Regions from separate parts of the Cellulosimicrobium sp. MI9406 genome, predicted to be linked through region 2. Evidence: riboswitches for the same ligand, from Rfam matches in the RefSeq annotation. Region 2 holds a riboswitch; the other holds the start of a gene.
What was found. A riboswitch is a leader RNA that binds a small molecule or an ion and turns the genes downstream of it on or off. The one in region 2 is predicted to bind cyclic di-AMP.

Region 1 (11,872 bases), on a different contig from region 2:
CGACGCCCGCGAGCTCGTCGTCGGCGAGGGGCTCGCCGAGCCAGCCCCAGAGCACGGTGCGGAGCTTGGGCTCGACGTGGAAGGTGACGCCGTGGTCGACGCCGAGGCGCCGCCCGTCCGCCAGCGGCAGCACGTGTCCGCCCTTGCGGTCGGCGTTGTTGACGACGGCGTCGAGCACCGCCATGCGCCGCAGCGCCGGCGAGTCCTCGTGCACGACGCTCACCGGGCGGTCGTCCTCGTCGACGCCCTCCAGCACCGTCCGCACGCCGTCACGCGGCACCTCGTCGGTGGGCACGACGTCGACCGGCGACTGCGCCGCGTCGACGTCCTGCCAGAGCTGCACCATGCCCGGGCCGAGCGGCCCGTCGCGCAGCCACGTGCGCGGCACGACTCCCCCGCCGAACACCTCCGAGACGAGGTACGCGGCGACCTCGCGACCCGCGAGCGTGCCGTCCGGGAAGTCCCACAGCGGCTTCTCGCCCGCGACCGGCTTGTACACGACCGAGACGTCGCCCAGCCGGGCGAGGAACGTCGCGTTCGACGCAACGCGGATCCGCCCGACGACGTCGAGCGGCGCCTCGGTCAGGGCGGCGTCGAGCGGGGTGTCGGCGGGGTCGAGACCGGATGGCGGGATCGCAGGGCCGAGGCCGGGCGGCGGGCCGGCGGGGTCGACGTCGGACGGCGCGGCGGCGTCGTCGCGCGGGGTCGTCACGCCTCGCCGGGCAGCGCGCACTCGTGCCCGTCGGGGTCGACCGGCCGGCCGCACAGCGGGCACGGGGGGCGGCCCGCGCTCACGACGGCGCGCGTGCGCTGCGCGAACGCGCGGGCCGTCCCCACGGGCATCTTGACGAGGAGCGACTCGGCGGGCTCCGGCTCGTCCGCCTCGGGGTCGAGGTCGTCGTCGTCCACGAGCGGGAACGCCTCGACGATGACCTGCGCCGTGCGCGGGTCCCAGGTGAGGCGCATCGCGCCCGTGCGGAACTCCTCCTCGACCGGGAGGTCCAGCGGGTCGTCGTCGACGAGCTCGGCCGGGACGTCGGCGGGGACGCTGTACCGGTTGTCGGGCTCCTCCATGAGCTCGTCCAGCAGGCGCTGGATCGTGTCCGCCAGGACGGCGGACTGCTCCTTCTCGAGCACGACGCTCGTCGTCCGCGTGCCTTCGCGCGCCTGCAGGTAGAACGTGCGGGAGCCGGGCGACCCGACGGTCCCCACGACGACGCGGTCCGGCCAGTCGTACTCGTGGACGAGAGTGGGCATGACCTCACTCTACGAGCGCACGGCCCGTCCGCACGGGACGGCCACGGGTCGGACGCCTGCCCGGCTACCGCGCGGCGTCGGCCTGGCCCGGCCCGGCGCCGCCGCCTACCGGCGCGTCGCCGGCGGGCGCCGCGCTGCGCAGCCAGGAGAGGTCGCCCGCGTCGGTGTTCACCGCCACGACCTCCGGGCGGTGCGGCCCGTACCGGACCACGGAGATCGACGCCGGGCCGACGACGATGCGCTGGAAGAGGTCCAGGTGCACCCCCAGCGCGTCGGCGAGCACGGACTTGATGACGTCGCCGTGCGAGACCGCCGCCCACACCGCGTCCGCACCGTGACGGGCGGCGACCTCCGCGTCGTGGCGCCGGACCGCCTCGACGCCCCGGGCCTGCATCGCGGCCAACGACTCGCCGCCCGGGAAGACGGCCGCCGACGGCTGCGCCTGCACGACCGACCACAGCGGCTCCTGGGCGAGGTCCTTCAGCGCACGACCCTGCCACTGCCCGTAGTCGCACTCGGTGATCCCGTGCTCGGTGACCGTCTCCAGGTCGTCCGCCTGGTGGTCGAGCACGGCTTTCGCGGTCTGCCGGCACCGCTCCAGCGGGCTGGTGACGACCCGCGCGAGCGGCACGCCCGCGACACGCTCGGCCGCTCGGGCCGCCTGGTCGCGCCCGACGGCGTCCAGCGCGACGCCGTCGGCCCGCCCGGCGAGGATGCCGCTCGCGTTCGCGGTGGTGCGGCCATGACGGACGAGCAGGACGGTCGGCATGCCCCGAGCGTAGGTGACGGGGCCCTCACCCCGCGGCAGCGACGTCCGGGGGCGGTGGTACCTCGGCCTGGGTCGAGATCACTCGCGGCGCCAGCTGGTCGGGCAGGGGCGCGAGGCCCGGCCCGCCCGCGCGGATCCAGGAGTGCAGGGCGGCGGTGAGCTCGTCGCCCGCCAGCTGCTCGAACCAGGCGGGGCCGGCGGCGCGCGCGGCGGGCACCGGCCGCACCACGACGACGTCCCCGCGCTCGCACGCGTCGAGGCAGTCCACGACCGTCAGGCGCGCGTCCCCGCTCTCGGCGATCCGGCGCAGACGCTCGAGCTGCCCGCCCGGACGGGTGTCGGTCGCGGCCAGCGTCTCCCCCGCGCACAGCCCGCACGCCGTGATGCCGGGCACCGTGCGCCCTGGGCGGGGACGACGTCCCCGCTCGTCAGTGGGGGTCGTCTCGTCGGTCGAGGTGGTCGCCGTCACGCGTCGATGCCCTGGTGCCGCACCTGGCGGCGGGCCTGGTGGCGGACCGCCGTCGGCCCGTGCTCGCCGCGATGTCCCCGGGACGCCATGCCTGTCCTTCTTCCTGTCGTGCCGACGGGACCGGCGCCCGCAAGCGATACCCCGCAAGGGTATATCGGTCGAGGGAGGGCCCCACCCTCCGGGTGGGGCCCTCCTGCGGTCAGCCCACCCGGATGAAGGTGGGGTTGGACTGCCAGATCTCCCCGTACCGGACGGTCTTGCCCGGCGACGGAGCCTCGATCTGCTGGTTGTCCCCGACGTAGATGCCGATGTGCCCCGGGCTCCAGATCAGGTCACCGGGTTGCGCCTGGTCTCGGGAGATCACCGTCCCCGCGTACCGCTGCTGGGACGAAGTCCGGGGCAGGTCGATGCCGACCTGGGCGTAGACGTAGGACGTGAAGCCGGAGCAGTCGAACCCGTCCGGGGTCGTCCCGCCCCACAGGTACGGCACGCCGAGGTAGCGCGCCGCGATGCTGACCACGGCCGAGCCCGCCGCCGACGACGGCACCGCGACGGGAGCCGAGGCCTCCTCCGTGGCACCTTGCTCCGCCGAGGTGCTCGTCCGTTCCTCGCTCCGGGACGGACGCTCCTGACGCTCCGGCTCCGGCTCGGGTTCCGGCTCCGGTTCCGGGGCGGGAGTGACGGTCACCGGTGCCTGCTCGATCGCGAACGACGCGTCGGCGGAGACGGTCACCGCCGGTGCGGCGCTGAGCGCCTGGCGGGCCTGCTCGGTCAGCGCGCTGAGGTCGACCCCGGACACGGCCTGCGGCTCCGTGCTCGGCGCGGCGCTGGCAGGCGCCGCGAACCCCGAGACCAGCAGCCCCGACCCGGCGGCCAGGAGGACGCCCTTGCGGGCGGCGTTCGCCGTCCCCTCCTGCGCCGTGCGGGCTATCGAGGTCAGCGGCGTGATCGGTCGGTGGGACGCACGGTGGCGTCCCGCGTTTCTTGCGTTCATGGTGGTCTCCTTCGTGCCTACGGGGTGAGCTGTCGGGTTCGGGTCGGAGAGTGACCCGGCCGGACCGGTGGTTGCGGCCCGGCTTCACCCCGAGAGCACCGCGGTGCTCGCCTGAGTGGTTCCCCCGCCCCTGTCGTGGTGGTCGATGGTGTGCTCCCGGAGCTGACGGGGCTCGGCACCCTCCGGGATCCCTCGCGGACCGTTCCGCGAGGAGCATGAGGCTGCGGGCGACGTCTCACCCGCGGTCGGCGCCGAGCGCCGCGTCCCAGCTCGCACCGAGGTCGCGGCTGGTGAACAGGCCGGTCTCCGTGGCGACGAGGATCCACGGCTGGTTGCCGGGGCTGTCGTCGGGCACGTAGGTCATGGCCTGCACGCCCTCGGGCGCGGTGCCGTGGCTGTCCCAGCTCTCGGTGCCGGGCGTGCCGGTCCAGACGACGCCCCGGGCGTCGATCCCGATCAGCGCTCCGCCCCGCTCGTCGTCGACGAGCACGAGGGCGGGCGCCGCCCGGTCGGGGGCGAAGCTCCGGCCGGCGTCGCGGCTGAGCTGCAGGCCGGTGGGCGTGGTCGCGACGACCGTGTCCGGGTCCGCATCCAGGAGGTGCAGGTCCCGGGCCTCCACGGTCGCGCCCCGCGACCACGTCTCGCCCGAGTCGTCGCTGACGAGCACGGTGGAGGTCCCCGAGTCCAGCCCGACGACGCGGACGGTGCCGTCGCCGGTGCTCGCGGTGCTCAGGGCGTGGAAGTCGACCTCCCCGGTGAGGGAGACGGGATCCCACGTCGCGGCGCCGTCGGTGCTGCGGATCAGCCCGAGGTTGGGCTTCTCGAGCTCCGGCTGCTCCCCGGGCGCAGGGTGGCCCGAGGCGTACACGGTGCCGTCGACGGCGAGGGTCATGCCCATCGTGTCCTGGCGGCCCGTGCCGACCCGCTCGACCGGCCCGGGGTCGTCCTGGAACGGGTCGCCTAGGGTCCAGACCCCGGTGTGGGTGGCGATGAGGAGGGAGTGGTCGTCGCGCACGACCTGGACGTCGTGCACGTGCCCGAAGTCGGGCAGGTCCTGGGACGCGAGCGTCGTCGCGTCGGGTGTCGGTGGTGGAGTCGGGGTGCAGGCGGCCAGCAGCAGCACGGATCCCGCTGCGGCCCACCCGGTCACCCGCCTCGTGAGGGCAGGGTTGAGCACGGTGTGGGGTCCTTCGGCCTGGGCCCGCGGGGCGCGCGCACGTCAGACGCGTGCGACAGCGCGCACGCCCCGCGGGGCGGGATCAGCTCGAGGCGAGCAGGTCTTCCATGGTGGAGATCTCGGCCTGCTGGGTCTCGACGATCTCCTGCGCCATCGCGACCGCGTCCGCGTTCTCGCCCTCGTCGACCTGGGTCTGCGCCATCTCGACGGCACCCTCGTGGTGGACGATCATCTGCTCGAGGAACAGCTGCCCCGCCTCCGCGCCCTGTGCGGCGTCCAGGGCCTGCATGTCCTCCTCGCTCATCATCCCGTCCATGGACCCGTGGCCCATCGCCTCGTGGTCCATGGCGCCGGACTCCTCCATCGGGGAGCCCCACTCCTCGAGCCACGTGGTCAGCTGCTCGATCTCCGGACCCTGGGCGTCCTTGATCTGGTTCGCCAGGTCCGTGACCTCAGGGTCGACGCCCTCCTTGGCCAGGATGACGTCGGACATCTCGATCGCCTGCTCGTGGTGCGGGATCATCATCTGGGCGAACATCACGTCCTGGTCGTTGAACGTGCCGCCCTCCGCCGTGCCGTCCTGCTCCTCGGCCCCGGTCGTGGCGGACGACGGCGCCGCCCCGCTCCCGGGCTCGTCGTCGGTCGAGCACGCCGCCAGGCTCGCGACGGTCACCAGCGCGATCGCCGGCACCAGCACACTCTTGAACTTCATGGGAAAGACCTCTCGTCTCGGTACTCAGGAACCACACGCGCCCCGGTGCGGGGCGTATCGGTCGACGCAGGGCGCGTCGACGGCGTGCGGCTCCTACGTCCGAGAGATGCCGAGAAGGTGCAGCGACGGCGCGAGGCCGACGAAGGGCTGAGCGCGCCCCGGTTCGACGAGGCGGGACCAGACGGGGGTGAGGCGTGCGAGGAGGCCGCGCCCGGGGCGCACGAGGGCGAGCAGCACGACCAGCACCATGAGGCACATGGCCGACGCCATCTCGTGCCCGCCGCAGTCGAGGCAGCCACCCTGCTCGTGGTGCCCGGGGCCGTCGTCGGCCGCCGGAGCGGCCGCAGGATGGATCGTCTCGGCGATGACCGCCGCAGGCCCGACGTGAGCCGTCGACGACCCGCTCATCGCGTGCATCGTCACGATGCCGAGAAGCAGCGCAGCGATCAGCAGGGCACCCGAAAGCCCTCGCCGGCGCCCGGCGAGCAGCGAACGGAGTGCGGCCATGAGGTGCATGTCGCGGCCACCCTAGCAAGCGGCCATCGGGTCCGGTCACGGCACGACGAGAAGAGGGACCGGCAGGTGCCGGTCCCTCTTCGTGTGTCGGGCTGACAGGATTTGAACCTGCGACCCCTTGACCCCCAGTCAAGTGCGCTACCAAGCTGCGCCACAGCCCGTGGCTGGATCACCGAGCCAGATCCGACCGGATCGGACCCCGTGAAGCCTCGGATACTCTACCCCATCCGTGACGCCTCCAGCGCACCGTTTGCCCCGGTCGGGGCTGTGCGGTCGGTCTCGCCGGAGGTCGCCGCGGCGTCCTGCTCCCCCGTCGGCAGGTGCGCGCGCCACGCGGTCGCGACGATCACCAGGCAGACCGCGGCGATGACCAGGCCGCCGAGGAACATCTGCGCGTACGTCCACCGCACGGACAGCGCCGCGAGCGCCACGGGCACGCAGAACCCGATGTAGGTGAGCGAGTAGTAGACGGCCGTCAGGCCGGCGAGGTCGTCGGGCGTCGCGATGCGCTGGACCTCGCTGAGCCCGGCGACGAGCGCGAGCCCGTAGCCGGCCCCGAGGACCATGGCGGCGACGAGCGCCGTCGGGAGGTCGAGCCGCGCCGAGGCGTAGGCGCCGAAGCCCATGCCGACGACGACGATGGACATCGCCACGACGGACGCCCGCGCGCTGTGCCGGGTGTCGATGAGGCGGCCGAGCACCTGGATGCCGACCCCGCAGCCGAGGCCGAGCACGGTCATGAGCCCGGAGAACGCGATGGGCGCGCTGCCCGCGCTGGCGGACACGAGGCCGGGCAGCACGGCGTAGGCGCTGCCGGCGCACCCGAACACCCAGGGCGCCACGGGCACGACGACGCGCAGGAACCGCCGGTGCGCGACCGCCGGCACGCGCAGGTCGTCGCGCAGCCGGCCCCGGGTCCCGCCGTCGGGCACGACGCGCGTCTCCGGGACGCCGAGCAGCCAGACGCCGGTCGCGACGGCGAGCGCCGCGTGCAGCAGGTAGGCGGTGTGCGTGGGCCAGGGCGCCCACTGGGCGAGCACCGCGGCGACGCCGGCGCCGACGAGGAAGCCCAGCGTGAGGGCGAGGCCCGCGCGGCGGGCGCCGGAGCCGCCGTCGGGCACGCCGGACGCGCGGGCGGCCGCATCGCTGAGCTCCTTGACCCAGGTGGTGCCGACGGCCATGACGAGGCCCAGCGCGACGCCGCACAGGACGCGGCCCGTCGCGAGCAGCGCGGCGGACGACTCCCCCGCCGCGAGCACGAGCGACCCCGCCAGCGCGATCGGCGCGGCGGGCAGGAGCAGCGGGCGGCGCCCGTACCGGTCGGAGAGCGGTCCGCCGAGCAGGAGCGCGGGGACGATCCCGAGCACATACGCGGCGAGCAGCGCGTCGACGGTCACCGCGGAGAAGTGCCCGACCTCGCGGTACATGACGAGCAGGGGCGTGAACTCGTTGCCGCCCCACGCGACGGCGAACATCACCGCCGCGACGGCGAGCCACGCCCGCGGTCCGACGGCGGCGCTCGCCCCCGGCGCGGAGGCCTCGCTCGTGGGGTCCGAGGCAGCCGCGCTCACAGGCCGGCCCTCGCGTCCTCGAGGTGGCGCTGGACGCGGCGCTTGTAGGTGCGGGTGTCGCGCACCTCGAGCGCGTCGACGAGCGCGCGGTGCCCGGCGACGAACGTCGTCGCACGGCCCGGGTCCCACCGGACGCTGTGCGCGACCATCCGCTGCTGGCGCTCGCGCAGGCTCACGAAGAACGTGGTGAGCAGCGCGTTGCCCCCGGCCGCGACGATCTCCTGGTGGAACCGCGCGTCGAGGGTCGCGTACTCGGCGACGTCCCCGTCGGCGACGGCGGCCTCCTGGGCGGTGACGAGGTCGCGCAGGAGCGCGACGAGGCTGGCGAGCTCGGTGTCGGGCAGGCGGACGACGGACTGGGCGGCGTGCGTCTCGACGAGCAGGCGCGCGTCGAGGACGTCGTCGGCCTCGCCGGGCGCGACCGGCACGACGAGCGCGCCGCGCTTCGGGTAGAGCCGGAGCAGTCCCTCGGCCTCCAGGCGCAGGAACGCCTCCCGGACCGGCGTGCGGCTCACGCCGAGCTGTTCGGCGATCTCGCCCTCGCTCGTCATGGACCCGCCGGGCAGGCTCCCGTCGAGGACGAGGGTCTTCACGTGCCGGTACGCCTGCTCCGTGGCAGAAGCGCTGGTGGTGCGTGGCATAGATACATGATGCATCTATCGTGCGCACGACATCGACCGCAACCGCTCTCCGGGGCCGTGCGGTTCGACACACCGAGCGTGGAACCCTCAAGTGATAGTTGACGCCGCCCGTTACTTACAGTTTCGCCGAAACTGTAAGTAAGGTGGCGTCATGGAAGCAGTTCAGGCGCTCGCCGTCCCAGCGGTGGCTCACGTGAGCCACTACTGGACAGCAGAGAACGACGGCCTCTCGACGCGCGCGCAGGCGGCGGCTGGCTCGGGGCCCTACGAGTCCACCATCCCGACCGCCATCGCGGACTACTCCCCCATCCTGACGCCGCAGCAGTCCGCCGATGCCGAGGAAGCAGCCGCCGCTCTCGCACGCTTCGACTCGTACGCCAGCGCGACGCTCGGGCCGGACAACCCCACCCTGGGTCCGATGTCCTCGATCCTGCTGCGCACCGAGTCCGCTTCCTCGTCGCAGATCGAGAACCTCACGGTCGGCGCCAAGCAGCTCGCGCTCGCCGAGATCGACCAGACGACGAGCACCAACGCACGCACCGTCGTCGCGAACGTCCGGGCCATGCAAGCCGCCATCGACCTCGCCGACCGGCTCGACGAGGCCTCGATCCTCACGATGCACCGCGAGCTCCTCGCCGGGCAGCCCGGATGGGAGGAGCACGCGGGGCGCTACCGAGGCACTCTGGTCTGGGTCGGCTCGTCGAGCATCAGCCCGAGAGGCGCGACCCACGTCGGGCCCCAGCCCGAGCTCGTCCCTGGAGCGATGGCGGACCTGATGGCCTTCGTCCGCCGGGAGGACCTTCCCGTCCTCGTCCAGACCGCCGTCGCGCACGCGCAGCTCGAGACGATCCACCCGTTCACGGACGGCAACGGTCGCACCGGCCGGGCCCTCGTGCACGCCATGCTGCGCTCGAAGGGCCTCACACGGAACACCATCGCCCCGGTCTCCGCGGGCCTCCTCATCGACACCGAGGCCTACTTCGACGCGCTCACCGCGTTCCGCGCCGGTGACGCCTGGCCGATCGTCGAGCAGCTCTCCCGCGCGAGCCGGTTCGCCGCGACGGCCGGAGCGCGGCTCGTCGACGACCTCGCACGACAGGTCGCCACAGCGCGGGAACAGCTTTCCGGGCTGCGGCCCCAGGCCTCCGCCTGGAGCGTCGTGCCGCACCTCGTGGCCCATCCGGTGATCAACGCGGCGTTCCTCCGCGACCACCTCGGGTTCAGTGACGTCACCGCCCAGCGAGCGCTGAGCCAGCTCGCCGATGCGGGTGTCCTCCGCGAGCGCAGCGGCCTCCGTCGCAACCGGGTCTGGCAGCACGAGGGGATCCTCGCCGTCCTCGACCTGTTCGCCCAGCGGATCCGGCGCAGCTGACGACGCCTGGAGGTCCCGGCGGGTGCCGACTACGTCAGCTCGTCCGTCCCGAGGCCCTCCGACGGCCCCGTGCCGTCCCGCAGCGCCGCGTCGAGCCGTCGGACCAGCTCGCCGACGCGACCGCCGCCGCCCGGCGCGGGCGGGTAGCGACGCAGCACGGCGACGACCTCGGGCGTCGCGAGCGCCCGCGCGGTGTCGAGCCACCTGCTCTCGACGCTCTCGTCGGACCCGTCCCCGCCCGCGGCGAGCGCGGCGGCGTGCGCCGCGTGGGCGGCGGAGCCGAGGACGTGCTTGACCTGGTGGGCGTCGGCGATCGGGTGCAGGTACGCGGCGCCGGCCGCCGCCATCGCGGCCCGGGCGGCCTCGGCGGCGGCGGGGTCGCCCGCCTCCTTCGCCGCGCGCAGGGCCGCCCAGGCGGTGTCGCGCAGCGCCTTGCCGCGCGCGCCGCCGTCGGCGAACGCGCGGGCCGCCTCGACCGCCTCGCGGGGGCGGGCGTCGTCGGGCCGGACCGCCTCGACGAGCTCCAGCGCCGGCTCCGCGCACCGGGCCGCGTACCCCGTGACCGCCCGCAGGTCCTCGATGCTCAGCTCGACCGCAGCCGCCGTCGTCGTCACCGCTCGCTCCTCGCTCTCGCGCGCTCCCGTCCGTGCCAGGACGCGGAACGCCCTGCGAGCACCGTACCGAGCCGTGCGCCGTCACGTCTCGACCCACGACCCGGCCCGCGGCGCACACGACGGCTCACACGACCGGCCCGGCGCCCCGCGCGACCTGGAGCACCCGCGCGACGCCGGGCTCGTCGGGGTCGTCGGTGATGTCGCGCCCGTCGAGCCAGCAGCCGACAACGTGCGCGAGCTCGCCGGGGTGGCTGAAGTTCATGGCGTGCGGAGCGCCTTCGATCGCCGCGACGGTCACGTGCGGGGGCGCGAGCGCCCCGACCTCCCGCACCCGCCACGGCGGCGGCATGAGCGGGTCGCGCGTACCGAGGACGGCGAGCGTCGGCACGGGGACGCGCAGCACGCGTTCGAGCGAGGGGAACCGGGCGAGCTCGGCGAAGAGCTGGAGCGCGTTGACCGGCCCGAACCGCACGTAGTCGGGCACGGCGACGCGCGCCATGCGCGGGCTCTCGCGCACGGCGTCGCGCGCGAGCTGGGTGAGGGCGCGCCCGAACGGCTGGTTGTGCACGCCCCCGGCGGGCGAGGCGAGCACGACGCCGGCGACCCGGTCGGGGGCGGCGTGCGCGACCTCGAGGCTGACGGGCCCGCCCATGGAGTTGCCCAGCAGGACGACCCGGTCGAGCCCGAGGGCGTCGAGCGTCGACAGGAGCGCCCACGCGAGGGCGGGGATGCCGAGCGGGTGGCCCCACTCCTCGCTGCGCCCGTACCCGGGCAGGTCCGGCACGACGGCGGTCGCGCGGTGGGCGAGACGCTCGGCCGTCGGGAGGAGGTACGTGCCGGAGATGGCGAAGCCGTGCACGTGCACGATCGGCACGGCGCCCGCGACCTCGGGGCCGGAGCGCACGAAGACCTCGCGGCCCTCGACGGTGACGTGGCGCGACGTCCACCCCTGAGCGGCCATACCGCGATCCTCCCAGCGCACCGCGCCGACCTCGGCGGCGTGGGCGGCGGAGCACCCGCGACGGGTGAGGCGCCGGGACGACCCGGGCGGCGAGCATGGACGCCGGACGGGGGTCGACGTGGAGCAGAGCACGGGTCGCACCGCGGGTCGGCCGACGGCGGCCGACCGGCGCCTCGCGCTGCTCCTGGCCGCCGCGATGTTCGTGCTCGTGGTCGACACGTCGTTCATGAACGTGTCGATCTCCGCCGTCGTGCGCGACCTGGGCACGACCGTGAGCGGCGTCCAGACCGCGATCGCGCTCGAGGCGCTCGTGTCGGCGTCGTTCATCCTCGTGGGCAGCAAGGTCGGCGACCTCGTGGGCCGGCGGCGCGCGTACGTCGTCGGGCTGCTCGCGTACGGGGCGGGCGCGGTGGCGATGACGCTCGCGCAGAGCCTCGTGGCGGTCGTGGTCTTCTGGTCGGTCATCGGCGGGCTCGGGGCCGCGCTGCTGCTGCCGGCGATGCAGTCGCTCGTGCACGGCAACTTCGAGGGCACCGCGCGCAAGGCGGCGTACGCGCTCGTGGGCGCGGCGGCGTCGATCGCGGCGGCGGTCGGGCCGCTGCTCGGCGGCGTCATCACGACGACGCTGTCGTGGCGCGTGGCGTTCGGGCTCGAGGCGGTGGTGATCGTCGTCGTCCTCGTGGGCGTGCGCCTCGTGCGCGACGTCCCGTACACGGGCGACCGCGCGGTGGACGACGTCGGGACGGTCCTGTCCGTCGTCGGCATGGGCGGGGTCGTGCTGGGCGTGCTCGTGTGGCAGGAGGGCGGCGAGGCGGTCGG
Region 2 (11,872 bases):
GTACCTCCTCAAGGTGCTCGCCGCCGACCGTGCGCTCTCGCTGCAGGTCCACCCGCGCCCGCACCTCGCGCGCGCCGGGTTCAACCGCGAGAACCGGGAGGGCGTCGCGCGCGACTCGCCGCTGCGCAGCTTCCACGACGACCAGCACAAGCCCGAGATGGTCGTGGCGGTCTCCCGCTTCGAGGGCCTCTCCGGGTTCCGCCGACCCGCGCGCATCCTCGAGCTGCTCGACGGGCTCGACGGCGCGCTCGCCGGACGGATGCGCGACACCCTGCGCGCCCGCCCCACCGAGGCGGGCGTCCGGGAGGCGTTCACCCTCGCGCTCCACGCCCGCGCGGAGCCCGACGTCGCGGCCGACCTCGCGCTGACCGTCGCGTCCGTCCGCGCCCGGGCCGAGCGCGAGCCGGCGGTGCCCGCGCCGGGGGGCCGGCGCACGTCGCGCCGCGCCGACGCGACCGTCCTCGCGCTCGCGGAGCAGCACCCGGGCGACCCGGGCGCCGTCGTGTCCCTCATGCTCAACCGCGTCACCCTGGAGCCCGGGGAGTCGATGTTCGTCCCGTCGGGGCACGTGCACGCGTACCTGTCCGGGTGCGCCGTCGAGATCATGGCGAGCTCCGACAACGTGCTGCGGGCCGGGCTGACGAGCAAGCTCGTCGACGTCGACGCCCTGCTCGAGTGCGCCACGTGCACGCCCGGTCCGGCCGCGCGACCGCGGCTGGTCGACGACGGCACCGGCCTCGTCGCCTACCGCCCGCCCGTCGCGGAGTTCGCCCTCCGGGCCGGCCGGGTCGCGGGCGCGGTGCCGCTGCCCGCCGCCGGTCCGCGCGTCGTGCTGTGCCTGGACGGTGCGGTGACGCTCGCGGCCGCCCGCGCGGGCGCCGGGGCCGAGCCCGGGACGCGGCTCGTCCGCGGGCAGTCCGTGTTCGTCCCGCACGGCACGGGGGCCGTCGTCGTGGACGGCGAGGGTGACGTCGTCGTCGCCTACGTGCCCTGACCCGACCGCCGGGCAGACCGCCCTCGCGTCCTCGCCGCAGGGGCGACAGGCACCTGCCGAGGCGCTGCCCGCGCCCAGGCGTGGTGCCTCTCCGGCGCGCCCCTGGACGTGACCTGCACCTCTTTCCTTACCTAGGGTAATGAGTTAGGGTAACTATCATGCCTGCTGCGGACCTCACTGCTCCTACCCGGAACCAGTACCGGCCCGCGACGCTCGGCGGCGACCTGCGGGTCGCGCTCACCCGGATCTCCCGGCGGCTGCGTGCCCAGCGCGGCGAGGCGGACCTCCCCGAGGGGCGGTTCGGCGTCCTCACCGTCCTGCACAAGCACGGCGCCATGTCGCCCAGCGAGCTCGCGGAGCACGAGCGCGTCCGGCCGCCGTCGATGACCCGCGCCGTCAACGCTCTCGTCGAGATGGGTCTCGTCGAGAAGGGGGAGCACGCGAGCGACCGCCGTCAGGTCGTCGTGCGCCTCACGGACGCCGGCGTGCGCGAGGTCAAGGAGACGCGGCGCCGCCGGGACGCGTGGCTCACGCAGCAGCTGTCCTCCCTCACCCCTGACGAAAGAGAGACCTTGGCCCGCGCCAGTGAGCTGTTGACCCGGATCGCCGCCCGATGAGCACCACGTTCTCCTCCCTCCAGTACTACAACTACCGCGTCTGGTTCGGCGCCGCGCTCGTCGCGAACGTCGGCACCTGGATGCAGCGCGTCGCGCAGGACTGGCTCGTCCTCAGCGACCTCACCGACAACTCCGGCGTCGCCGTCGGCGTCGTCACCGCGCTGCAGTTCGCGCCCGTGCTCGCCCTGTCCGCGTGGGCGGGCCTGCTCGCCGACCGGCTGCCACGCCGTCGGCTCCTCATGGCCACCCAGGGCGCGATGGGACTGCTCGCGCTCGGTCTCGGCGCGCTCGTGCTGTCCGGGAACGTCGAGCTGTGGCACGTCTACGTGTTCGCCGGCCTGCTCGGCGTCGTCTCGGCGTTCGACAACCCCGTGCGCCAGACGTTCGTCGCCGAGATGGTGCCCGCCGACAAGCTCTCCAACGCCGTCGGGCTCAACAGCGCGTCGTTCAACGCGGCGCGCCTCGTGGGCCCGGGCGTCGCCGGGCTGCTCATCGCCGCCGTCGGTTCCGGCTGGCTGTTCATCATCAACGGCGTGACCTTCGGGGCGACCATCCTCGCGCTGCTGTACATGCGCACGCGCGAGCTCCACGTGCTGCCCAGCGCGCCGCGCGAGAAGGGTCAGATCCGCGAGGGCATCCGGTACGTGCGCGGACGGACGGACATCATCGTCATCATGGTGGTCGTCGGCGTCGTGTCGACGTTCGGGCTCAACTTCCAGCTCACGTCCGCGATGATGGCGAAGGTCGAGTTCGGCATGGGGCCGGGGGAGTACGGGATCCTCGGGTCCATCCTCGCGATCGGGTCGCTCACCGGGGCCCTGCTCGCCGCGCGCCGGGAGCGCCCGCGCGTCCGGCTCGTCATCGGGTCCGCGTTCGGGTTCGCCGTCGCCACGGGGGTCATGGCGCTCATGCCCACGTACGCGAGCTTCGCCGTCGCGTGCATCCCCGTGGGGCTCGCGTCGCTCACCATGATGACCGCAGCCAACTCGACCATCCAGATGTCCGTGGACCCCGTCATGCGCGGGCGCGTCATGTCGCTCTACATGATCGTGTTCCTCGGTGCGACGCCCGTCGGCTCCCCGCTCGTCGGCTGGATCGCCGAGGCGTGGGGCCCGCGCTGGGCGATCGGCGTCGGGTCGATCACCGCCGCGCTCGTCGCGGTGGGCGCCGCCGTCTGGGCCGTGCGCAACTGGCACCTCGAGGTCCGGTACCGCGTCCTGCAGCGCCCGCACCTCGTGGTGCGCTACCTCGACGCCGGGACCCCGACCGACCGCTCCGCACGCGCCGAGGCGCGGCGGCGGATCGAGGCCGAGGACGCGCAGGAGGCCGCCCGGGCGGCCTGACGCCGCCACTCCCGCCCGAGCCACGAGGCCGGTGCCGCCCCGGTCTCCCGGGCGGCACCGGCCTCGTGCTGGGCGCGGACCTCGGGCGCGCTCGTCAGCCGAGGTGGTCGACGACGTGGTCCACGCACGCGGTGAGGGCGCGGACGTCGTCGGGCTCGATCGCCGGGAACATGGCGACGCGCAGCTGGTTGCGGCCGAGCTTGCGGTACGGGAAGACGTCGAGCACGCCGTTCTCGCGCAGCGCGGCGACGACGGTCGTCGCGTCGATCGCGTCGTCCAGGTCGATCGTGCCGACGACCGTCGACCGCTCCGCCGGGTTCGCGACGAAGGGCGTCGCCCACTCGCGCGAGTCCGCCCACCCGTAGAGGTGCGCGGCCGACTCGGCGGACCGGGCGGCGGCCCACTCCAGGCCCCCGTTGCCCAGGAGCCACTCCACCTGCTCCGCGAGCATGACGAGCGTCGCGATCGCGGGCGTGTTGAGCGTCTGGTCCTGGCGCGAGTTCGCCGCGGCCGTGCGCAGCGACAGCGACTCCGGGAGCCAGCGGGTGCCGCTGCTCTCGACCTCGTCCGCGCGCGCGAGCGCGTCGGGCGAGCACAGCGCGAGCCACAGGCCGCCGTCCGACCCGAAGACCTTCTGCGGCGCGAAGTAGTAGACGTCGGTCTCCGCGACGTCCACGGGGATCGCGCCCGCGCCGGACGTGGCGTCCACGAGCGTGAGCGCGCCGCGCTCGCGCGAGCCGGGGACGCGGCGCACGGGCGCCATCGCGCCGGTCGAGGTCTCGTTGTGCGGCCACGCGTGCACGTCGACGTCGTCGGCGGGCTCCGGGAGCGCGACGGTCCCCGCAGGGGCCGAGATCACCTGGGACGGCTCCAGGAAGGGTGCGGCGGTCGTCGCGGCGGCGAACTTCGCGCCGAACTCGCCGAACGCTGCGTGCTGCGCCTTCGAGCGGACGAGGCACGCCGTCGCGACGTCCCAGAACGTCGTGGAGCCGCCGTTGCCGAGCACGACCTCGTAGCCGTCGGGCAGCGCGAACAGCGTGGCGAGGCCCTCGCGCGTGCGGCGCACGAGCGACCGGACGGGCGCCTGCCGGTGGGACGTCCCCAGCAGGGAGGTGCCGGCGTCGGACAGCGCCCGGACCTGCGCGGCGCGGACCTTGGAGGGCCCGGACCCGAAGCGGCCGTCGGCCGGCAGGAGGTCCGAGGGGATCGTGATCGAGGTGTTCGCGAGATCGGGCACGGCGTCACCCTACGCGCGCGCGGCGCACCCCGGGAGCCTCGTCCACAGGCCGTGCGTCACCGCAGGGTCCGCGCCGGGGCCCGCGGGGAGGCGCGGGCCACCAGGCACCACGGGTGCCTCTGGACGACACCGCGGTCGGGTCACGGGCTCGCCATAGACTGACCCCCAGCGGCCCGCCGGTGCGGGCAGGCGCCCCGTGGAGCGACGACCGGGCGCCCCGAGCCGACGAGCGACTGGGAGCGTGACGTGACCGATCTGATCGATACCACCGAGATGTATCTGAAGACGATCTACGAGCTCGTGGAGGAGGGCATCGTCCCGCTGCGCGCGCGCATCGCGGAGCGCCTCGGCCACTCGGGGCCCACGGTGTCGCAGACGGTCGCGCGCATGGAGCGCGACGGGCTCGTCGTCGTCACGGGGGACCGCCACCTCGAGCTCACGCCCGCGGGCCACGAGAAGGCGACGCGCGTCATGCGCAAGCACCGGCTCGCCGAGCGGCTCCTCACGGACGTCATCAAGCTCGACTGGGAGTACGTGCACACCGAGGCGTGCCGCTGGGAGCACGTGATGAGCGAGCTCGTCGAGGAGCGGCTCCTCGGGCTGCTCGACCACCCGCACTTCGACCCGTACGGCAACCCCATCCCGGGCCTGCCGGAGCTCGGGGAGCAGCTCGAGGAGGTCGACTTCCTCGACGGCGTCGTGTCGCTCCCCGTCCACCTCGCCCAGCACGGTCTCGGCGGCGGCGAGGTGCGCGTCGTGCTCCAGCGGATCGCCGAGCCGGTCCAGGTCGACGTCGAGCTCCTCGCGCGGTTCGCCCAGGCCGGGGTGCTGCCGCGCCGCACGCTCGTGGTGCGCCCGGCGCCGGCCGGCGGGGTCACCGTGCAGGGAGAGGGTGCGCCGGTCGTCCTCGACCTGCCCGACGACGTCGCGCGCCACCTCTTCGTCGCCCGCGGATAGCCGCCCGTTCACCGGGGGAAACGCCGTGACCTGCGGCGATGCGAGGGGCCGTGTTCCGTCGTAATGGGAACGTGACTTTTGCCGAGGGGTCCTGTACGGTCGTCCTGCTCCGTCGGGATACCCATCTGGCGGAGACCTCGCGCGGAACGCCTAACCCTGTCACCGCGAGAGGCCCACGACGACCCGATGACAGGGACGGGGGACCCACTTCCGGGTGCTGGAGACAGCGCCCTTGGGGTGAAGCCCGACGGACTCCGGTCCGCCAGGCCGGGTGACTCTTCCACCCGAACCCGACAGCTGACCTCGCAGGCGTCCAGGAGAGGCAACAGTGACCGTGAGCACGACTCGCGCCCGCCACCGCGCGGCGCGGCGTCCCGTGACGCCACTCAGCACCATCGCCCAGGCCGCATCGGACCAGATGTCGAGCGTCGGTCGTCGTACCGCCGTCGTCGCCGCGTCCTCCGGCCTCATCGTCTCGATGATCGGCGCCGCCGCCCCCGCGACGGCCGCCCCGGTCGACAACGAGTCCGGCAAGCTCAACGCCGTCGACCTCAGCGCCCTCACCGCGCAGGCCCGCCAGGCCCTCGAGGCCGCCCCAGCCGTGACCGTCGCGGCCGACGCGGCGTTCACCATCGAGGAGGCCCCGGTCACCGTGACCCCGGCCCCTGAGCCGGAGCCGGAGCCCGAGCCCGAGCCCGTCCGCACCACGCAGACGAGCCGCACGCAGGAGCGCCAGTCCACGCAGTCGTCGTCCGACGAGTCGCAGGCCTCGGCCCAGCAGGAGGCCTCCGTCGGCGCCCCGGCGTCGGCCTACGGCTCGTCGATCGTCTCGATCGCGGCCCGCTACGTGGGCGTCCCGTACGTCTACGGCGGCACCACCCCCGACGGCTTCGACTGCTCGGGCTTCACCAGCTACGTCTACGCGCAGGTCGGCATCAACCTGCCGCGCACGTCGGGCGCCCAGGGTTCGGTCGGCACCAAGGTGTCGCGCGACCAGGCGCAGCCGGGTGACCTCATCTGGACGCCGGGCCACATCGCCATCTACGCGGGCGACAACATGATGATCGACGCCCCGCGTCCCGGGAAGTCGGTCCAGTTCCGCCAGATCTGGCAGTCGAACCCCACCTTCATCCGCGTGGCCTGATCGCTCACCCGATCAGGACCCCCGCGGTCAATGCCACGAACCCCGTCCGCTCGCACTCAGCGCGAGCGGGCGGGGTTCGTGGCATTCTTGACGTGTTCGTGACTCGTGGCAGACGGACGGCCGGGCCTGGTCTCGGCTAGGTTGGTCGTCCGATGGCACCGGGCCGTCGAGAGGAGAGTCGCTCATGACCCGCACGGAATCCGTCCTCGTCGGTGTCGACGGCTCGGCGCCGAGCCTCCACGCCCTGGACTGGGCGGCGGCGTACGCGCTGCGCGTGGGGTGGCCCCTCCACATCGTGTGCACCTACTCGCTGCCGTCGTTCACGGCGGCGTCGCTCGACGGCGGCTACGCGGCCCTCGACGACTCGGCCATCCAGGAGGGCGCGCGCGCCGTCCTGGAAGAGGCTCGCGCCCGCGCCGAGGGCGCCGGGGTCCGCACGACGGCGACCGTCACGACCGGCGACGCCGCGGGGGTCCTCGTCGAGATGTCGCGCGAGCACGCGCTCGTCGTCGTCGGCACGCGGGGGCGCGGCGGCTTCACCGAGCGGCTGCTCGGCACCGTCTCCTCCGCGCTGCCCGCGCACGCGCACTGCCCGACGGTCGTCGTGCCGTACCGCGCGGGCGGGAAGGACGACGAGGGCGGCGCGCAGGAGCTGCCGCCGGTGCGGGACCTGCGCCGGATCGTCGTCGGGGTGGACGGGTCGCCGTCCGCGGAGATCGCGCTGCGGCACGCGATCCGTCAGGCCCGCGCCTGGGACGCCGAGCTCGTCGCGGTCGCCGGCGTCCCCGTCGGTGCCGGTGCGGGCCTCCTCGCGTGGCTGCCGGCGTCGATCGACCACGAGCAGGTCCTGGCCGACGTCACCGAGGGGCTGAACGTCATCATCGACCGCCACGAGGCGGAGCACCCCGGGCTGACGATCAAGCGCATCGTGCTCGACGGCACGGGTGCGGAGCTCCTCACGGAGTTCTCCACGGCGTCCGATCTCATCGTCGTGGGCTCGCGCGGGCGGGGCGGGTTCCGCGGCCTGCTGCTGGGCTCCACGAGCCAGGCCGTGCTGCACCACTCCGCGTGCCCCGTCATGGTCGTGACCAAGAAGTGCGAGGACGACGAACCGGCGGCCCAGGAGGGCTGAGCCCCCGGCACGCCGAGGCACCACGGCCCGTGGTGCCCCGGCGCGCGGTCAGCTCCGGTTGCGGTACAGCCGCATGGTGATCGGGGCGAGGATCGCGGTGAGGACGACGGACGCCACGAGGACCCACACGATCCCCTCCGTCGCAGGCTCGCCCGCCATGAGCCCGCGCACCGCGGTGACGAGGTGCGTGACCGGGTTGACGTCGACGAAGCGCTGCAGCACGACGGGCATCGTCGACGGGTCGACGAAGATGTTCGACGCGAACGTGAGCGGCATGAGCACGAGCATCGACGTGCCCATGACGGCGTTGGGGGAACGCAGCACGAGCCCGAGCGCCGTGAACACCCAGCTGAGCGCGAACGCGAACACCAGCAGCAGCACGATCCCCAGGACCACGCCGACGACGCCGCCCGGCGGGCGGAAGCCCAGCACGAGGCCGAGCGCGAGGGTCACGACCGAGGCGATCGTGTAGCGCACGGTGTCGCCGAGCAGCGCGCCGACGATCGGCGCGGGCCGCCACACGGGCAGCGACCGGAACCGGTCGAACACGCCCTTGCTGATGTCCGTGTTCATCGTGTAGCCCGTGTAGATCGTCGTGAAGAGCACCGCCTGCACGAGGATGCCGGGCAGCAGGAACTGCAGGTAGCTCTGCACGTCGCCGGCGAGCGCGCCGCCGAACAGGTACGTGAACATCAGCGTGAAGATGATCGGCGAGACCGTGACGTCGAACAGCTGCTCGGGCACGTGCTTGATCTTCAGCAGCGCGCGCCAGGTGTACGTCAGGGTCGCCGAGACGGGTGACGGCCGGTCCGGCCGCCGGTCGAGCGCGACCGCCGCGCGCAGCGCGTTCGCCTCCGGGGCGCGCAGCTCCGCGGCGGTGGTCGTGGGGTCCGCGGCCATCAGGCCACCTCCTCGATCGTCTCGTCGTCGTCCATGGGCTGGCCGGTGAGCGCGAGGAAGACCTCGTCGAGGCTCGGCTGCCCCAGCGTGAACTCGGGCACCACGATCCCCTCGTCGCCGAGGGCGGGCAGGATCCGCGCGACGTCCGCCGCGCCGTCGTCGGGCACGCGCGCGGTGAACGCGTACGGGTCGTTCGCGAGCGTGATGTCCGTGCCGAGCAGCGCACCCACGACCTCCGCGGCCCGGCCCCGCTGCGTCGCGTCGGCGAGGCGCAGGTGGACCGCGCCCTCGCCCACCGACCGCTTGAGCTCGGTGGCGGTGCCCTCCGCGATGACCTTGCCGTGGTCGATCACGGCGATGCGGTCGGCGAGCTGGTCCGCCTCCTCGAGGTACTGGGTCGTGAGCAGCACGGTCGCGCCGTCGGCGACGAGCACGCGCACGATGTCCCACACCTGGTTGCGGCTGCGCGGGTCGAGCCCGGTGGTCGGCTCGTCGAGGAAGATGACGCGCGGGCTCATGACGAGGCTCGCCGCGAGGTCGATGCGCCGCCGCATACCGCCGGAGTACGTCTTCACCTGGCGGTCGCCGGCGTCCCCGAGCCCGAACGCGTCGAGCAGCTCGGCCGAGCGACCGCGTGCCGTGCCGCCGAGGAAGCCGTACAGCCGCGCGAGCATGACGAGGTTCTCCGTGCCCGTGAGGTCCTCGTCCACCGACGCGTACTGCCCGGTGAGCCCGACGACGGACCGCACCTTGTCGGCGTCGTGCACGACGTCGTGGCCGAGGACCCGCGCCGTGCCCGCGTCGGGGCGCAGGAGCGTCGCGAGCATACGGACGGCGGTCGTCTTCCCCGCGCCGTTCGGCCCGAGGACGCCGAACACGGTGCCCTCGGGGATGAGGAGGTCGATGCCGTCGACCGCCTTGGTCACCGACTTCCCGGTCGTGAAGTGCTTGACGAGGCCGCGCGCCTCGACGGCGAGGTCGCCGCGTGCAGGTTCGGTCATGTCCCCTCCTGGCCGTTGCCGACGGGCCGCCCGGAGCGTCCGGGCCACCCACGCACCCACCGACCGCCCGGGCCGGCAGAACTCATCGGTCGCGCACCCCTCTCATCGTGCGCCGGAGAAGGGGACGCTGACCAGCGCGATGCACCAGGAGCGAAGAGACGCGCCGGAACGAGGTAGAGCCTCCGGCCGCGAGGGAGAACCCGGGGCGCTCTCTCTCGCGACCGGAGGCTCTACCTCGCGGGGGTCCGGGGCCCTCTACCGAGCGGCGTGCTCCGCGGCCGCGAGGAGGACGCACGTCGCGACGCCGTCCATCGCGACGCGGACCTCCTCGATCGGGGGGAGGGTCGGGGCGAGGCGGAGGACCTTGTCCTCCGGGTCCTTGCCGTAGGGGAACGGGGCGCCCGCGGGCGTGAGCGCGATGCCGGCGCCCTTCGCGAGCTCGACGACGCGCGACGCGGTGCCCGGCACGACCTCGAGGCTGACGAAGTAGCCGCCCTTCGGCTCGGTCCACGACGCCACGCCCGTGCCGCCGAGGCGGTCGGCGAGGATGCTCGTCACGGCGTCGAACTTGGGGGCGATGATGTCGCGGTGCTTGCGCATGTGGGCCCGCACGCCGTCGGCGTCGCCGAAGAACAGCGCGTGCCGGAGCTGGTTGACCTTGTCCGGGCCGATGGACTGGGCGGACAAGTGCTTCTTGTACCAGGCGACGTTCCCGGGGGACGACGCGAGGAACGCGACGCCTGCGCCGGCGAACGTGATCTTCGACGTCGAGGCATAGAGGATCACGCGGTCCGGGTGGCCGGCCTCGGCGGCGAGCGCGATCGCGTCGGCGCTGCGGACCTCGTCGTCGGTGAGGTGGTGCAGGGCGTACGCGTTGTCCCACAGGATGCGGAAGTCGGGGGCGGCGGCGGGCACGGACACGAGCGCCCGCGCGACCTCCTCCGTGACGACCGAGCCGTCGGGGTTCGCGTACGTCGGCACGACCCACATGCCCTTGATCGTCGGGTCGTCGGCGACGAGCGCGGCGACGGCCGCGGCGTCGGGGCCGTCCGCCGTCATGGGGACGGTGACCATCTCGATGCCGAGCGCCTCGCACACGGAGAAGTGGCGGTCGTAGCCGGGCACGGGGCAGATCCAGCGGACCTTCTCCTCGCGGCCCCACGGGCGCTCGGACCCGGGGACGCCGAAGAGCGTCGCGTACACGAGCGTGTCGTACATGAGCGTGAGGCTCGCGTTGCCGCCCGCGAGGAGCTGCTCGACGGGCACGCCGAGCAGCTCGGCGAAGATGCGCCGGAGCTGGGGCAGCCCGTCGAGGCCGCCGTAGTTGCGCACGTCCGTGCCGTCGGCGTCCGTGTGCACGCCCTCGCCCGGGAGCGCGAGCAGGGCCTCGGAGAGGTCGAGCTGCTCGGCCGAGGGCTTGCCCCGCGTGAGGTCGAGCCTCAGCCCCAGCGCCTGCAGGTCGGCGTACGCGCGACGCAGGTCGTCGAGGGACGACGCGAGGGTGGTGGTACCGGGTGCGGTGGGCTCGGGCGTGGTCACCCTCCGGACTCTACCGACCCCGCGCAAGGTCCGTCAGGGCGTCCTCCAGGGCGGACAGCCCGGTCTCGAGGTCCTCGGCTGTGATGGTGAGCGGGGGAGCGAGGCGGATGGTCGAGCCGTGCGTGTCCTTGGCGAGGACACCGCGCGCGAGCAGCGCCTCGCAGAGGTCGCGGCCCGTCCCGCGCGCCGGGTCGAGGTCGAGGCCCGCCCACAGGCCGAGGCCGCGGACGCCGTCGAGCAGGCCCGCGTCGACGAGCCCGGTGAGCCGGTCCTGGAACCCGGCGCCGAGCTCGCGCGCGCGTCGCTGCGGCTCGCCCGTGCGCAGCAGATCGACGACCGCGAGCCCGACCGCGCACGCGAGCGGGTTGCCGCCGAACGTGCTGCCGTGCGTCCCGGGCGTGAGCACCTCGAGCACGTCGCGCCGCCCGACGACGGCCGAGACCGGCACGATCCCACCGCCGAGCGCCTTGCCGAGGGTCACGAGGTCGGGCCGCACGCCCCACGTCTCGGTCGCGAGCGTCGCCCCGGCGCGCCCGAGGCCGGACTGGATCTCGTCGGCCACGAGGAGCACGTCCCGCGCGGTCGTGATCGCGCGCAGGCGCGGCCAGTAGTCGTCGGGCGGCACGACGACGCCCGACTCGCCCTGCACCGGCTCCAGGAGCACGGCGACGGTCGTGTCGTCGATCGCGGCGGCGACCGCGTCGACGTCGCCGTACGGCACGAGCCGGAACCCCGGCGTGTACGGGTCGAACCCGCGCCGGGCGTCGGGGTCGTCGGAGAACGACACGATCGTCGTCGTGCGGCCGTGGAAGTTCCCGGAGCCGACGACGACCGTCGCCTCGCCCGGGGGCACGCCCTTGACGTCGTAGCCCCACTTGCGCGCCGTCTTGATCGCGGTCTCGACGGCCTCCGCGCCCGTGTTCATCGGGAGGACGAGGGAGTCGGCCCCGCCCGTGGTGAGCGGCCCGACGAGCGCCGCGAGCGCCTCGGCGAACGGGTGCAGGAGGT

Region 1: linked by a shared signal. The riboswitch ahead of MT994_RS13545 (C40 family peptidase) and the one ahead of MT994_RS15840 (C40 family peptidase) in region 2 are both predicted to bind cyclic di-AMP.

The regions. Positions count from the first base shown of each region.
Region 1 covers NZ_JALIZI010000006.1:322,157-334,028, forward strand. The annotation lists gene MT994_RS13525 (SCO1664 family protein) at 1-586, opposite strand, end outside; gene MT994_RS13530 (DUF3090 domain-containing protein) at 709-1,257, opposite strand; gene MT994_RS13535 (histidine phosphatase family protein) at 1,322-2,026, opposite strand; gene MT994_RS13540 (hypothetical protein) at 2,052-2,495, opposite strand; gene MT994_RS13545 (C40 family peptidase) at 2,695-3,489, opposite strand; cyclic di-AMP (ydaO/yuaA leader) riboswitch at 3,489-3,677, opposite strand; gene MT994_RS13550 (F510_1955 family glycosylhydrolase) at 3,725-4,666, opposite strand; gene MT994_RS13555 (DUF305 domain-containing protein) at 4,749-5,378, opposite strand; gene MT994_RS13560 (hypothetical protein) at 5,472-5,885, opposite strand; tRNA gene MT994_RS13565 (tRNA-Pro) at 5,982-6,055, opposite strand; gene MT994_RS13570 (MFS transporter) at 6,113-7,465, opposite strand; gene MT994_RS13575 (GntR family transcriptional regulator) at 7,462-8,106, opposite strand; gene MT994_RS13580 (Fic family protein) at 8,258-9,478, shown strand; gene MT994_RS13585 (putative immunity protein) at 9,508-10,092, opposite strand; gene MT994_RS13590 (alpha/beta fold hydrolase) at 10,217-11,053, opposite strand; gene MT994_RS13595 (MFS transporter) at 11,250-11,872, shown strand, end outside.
Region 2 covers NZ_JALIZI010000008.1:141,441-153,312, reverse strand. The annotation lists gene manA (mannose-6-phosphate isomerase, class I) at 1-994, shown strand, start outside; gene MT994_RS15860 (MarR family transcriptional regulator) at 1,153-1,611, shown strand; gene MT994_RS15855 (MFS transporter) at 1,608-2,954, shown strand; gene serC (phosphoserine transaminase) at 3,049-4,191, opposite strand; gene MT994_RS15845 (metal-dependent transcriptional regulator) at 4,438-5,148, shown strand; cyclic di-AMP (ydaO/yuaA leader) riboswitch at 5,286-5,475, shown strand; gene MT994_RS15840 (C40 family peptidase) at 5,477-6,292, shown strand; gene MT994_RS15835 (universal stress protein) at 6,477-7,424, shown strand; gene MT994_RS15830 (ABC transporter permease) at 7,473-8,324, opposite strand; gene MT994_RS15825 (daunorubicin resistance protein DrrA family ABC transporter ATP-binding protein) at 8,324-9,325, opposite strand; gene MT994_RS15820 (aminotransferase class I/II-fold pyridoxal phosphate-dependent enzyme) at 9,581-10,864, opposite strand; gene rocD (ornithine--oxo-acid transaminase) at 10,875-11,872, opposite strand, start outside.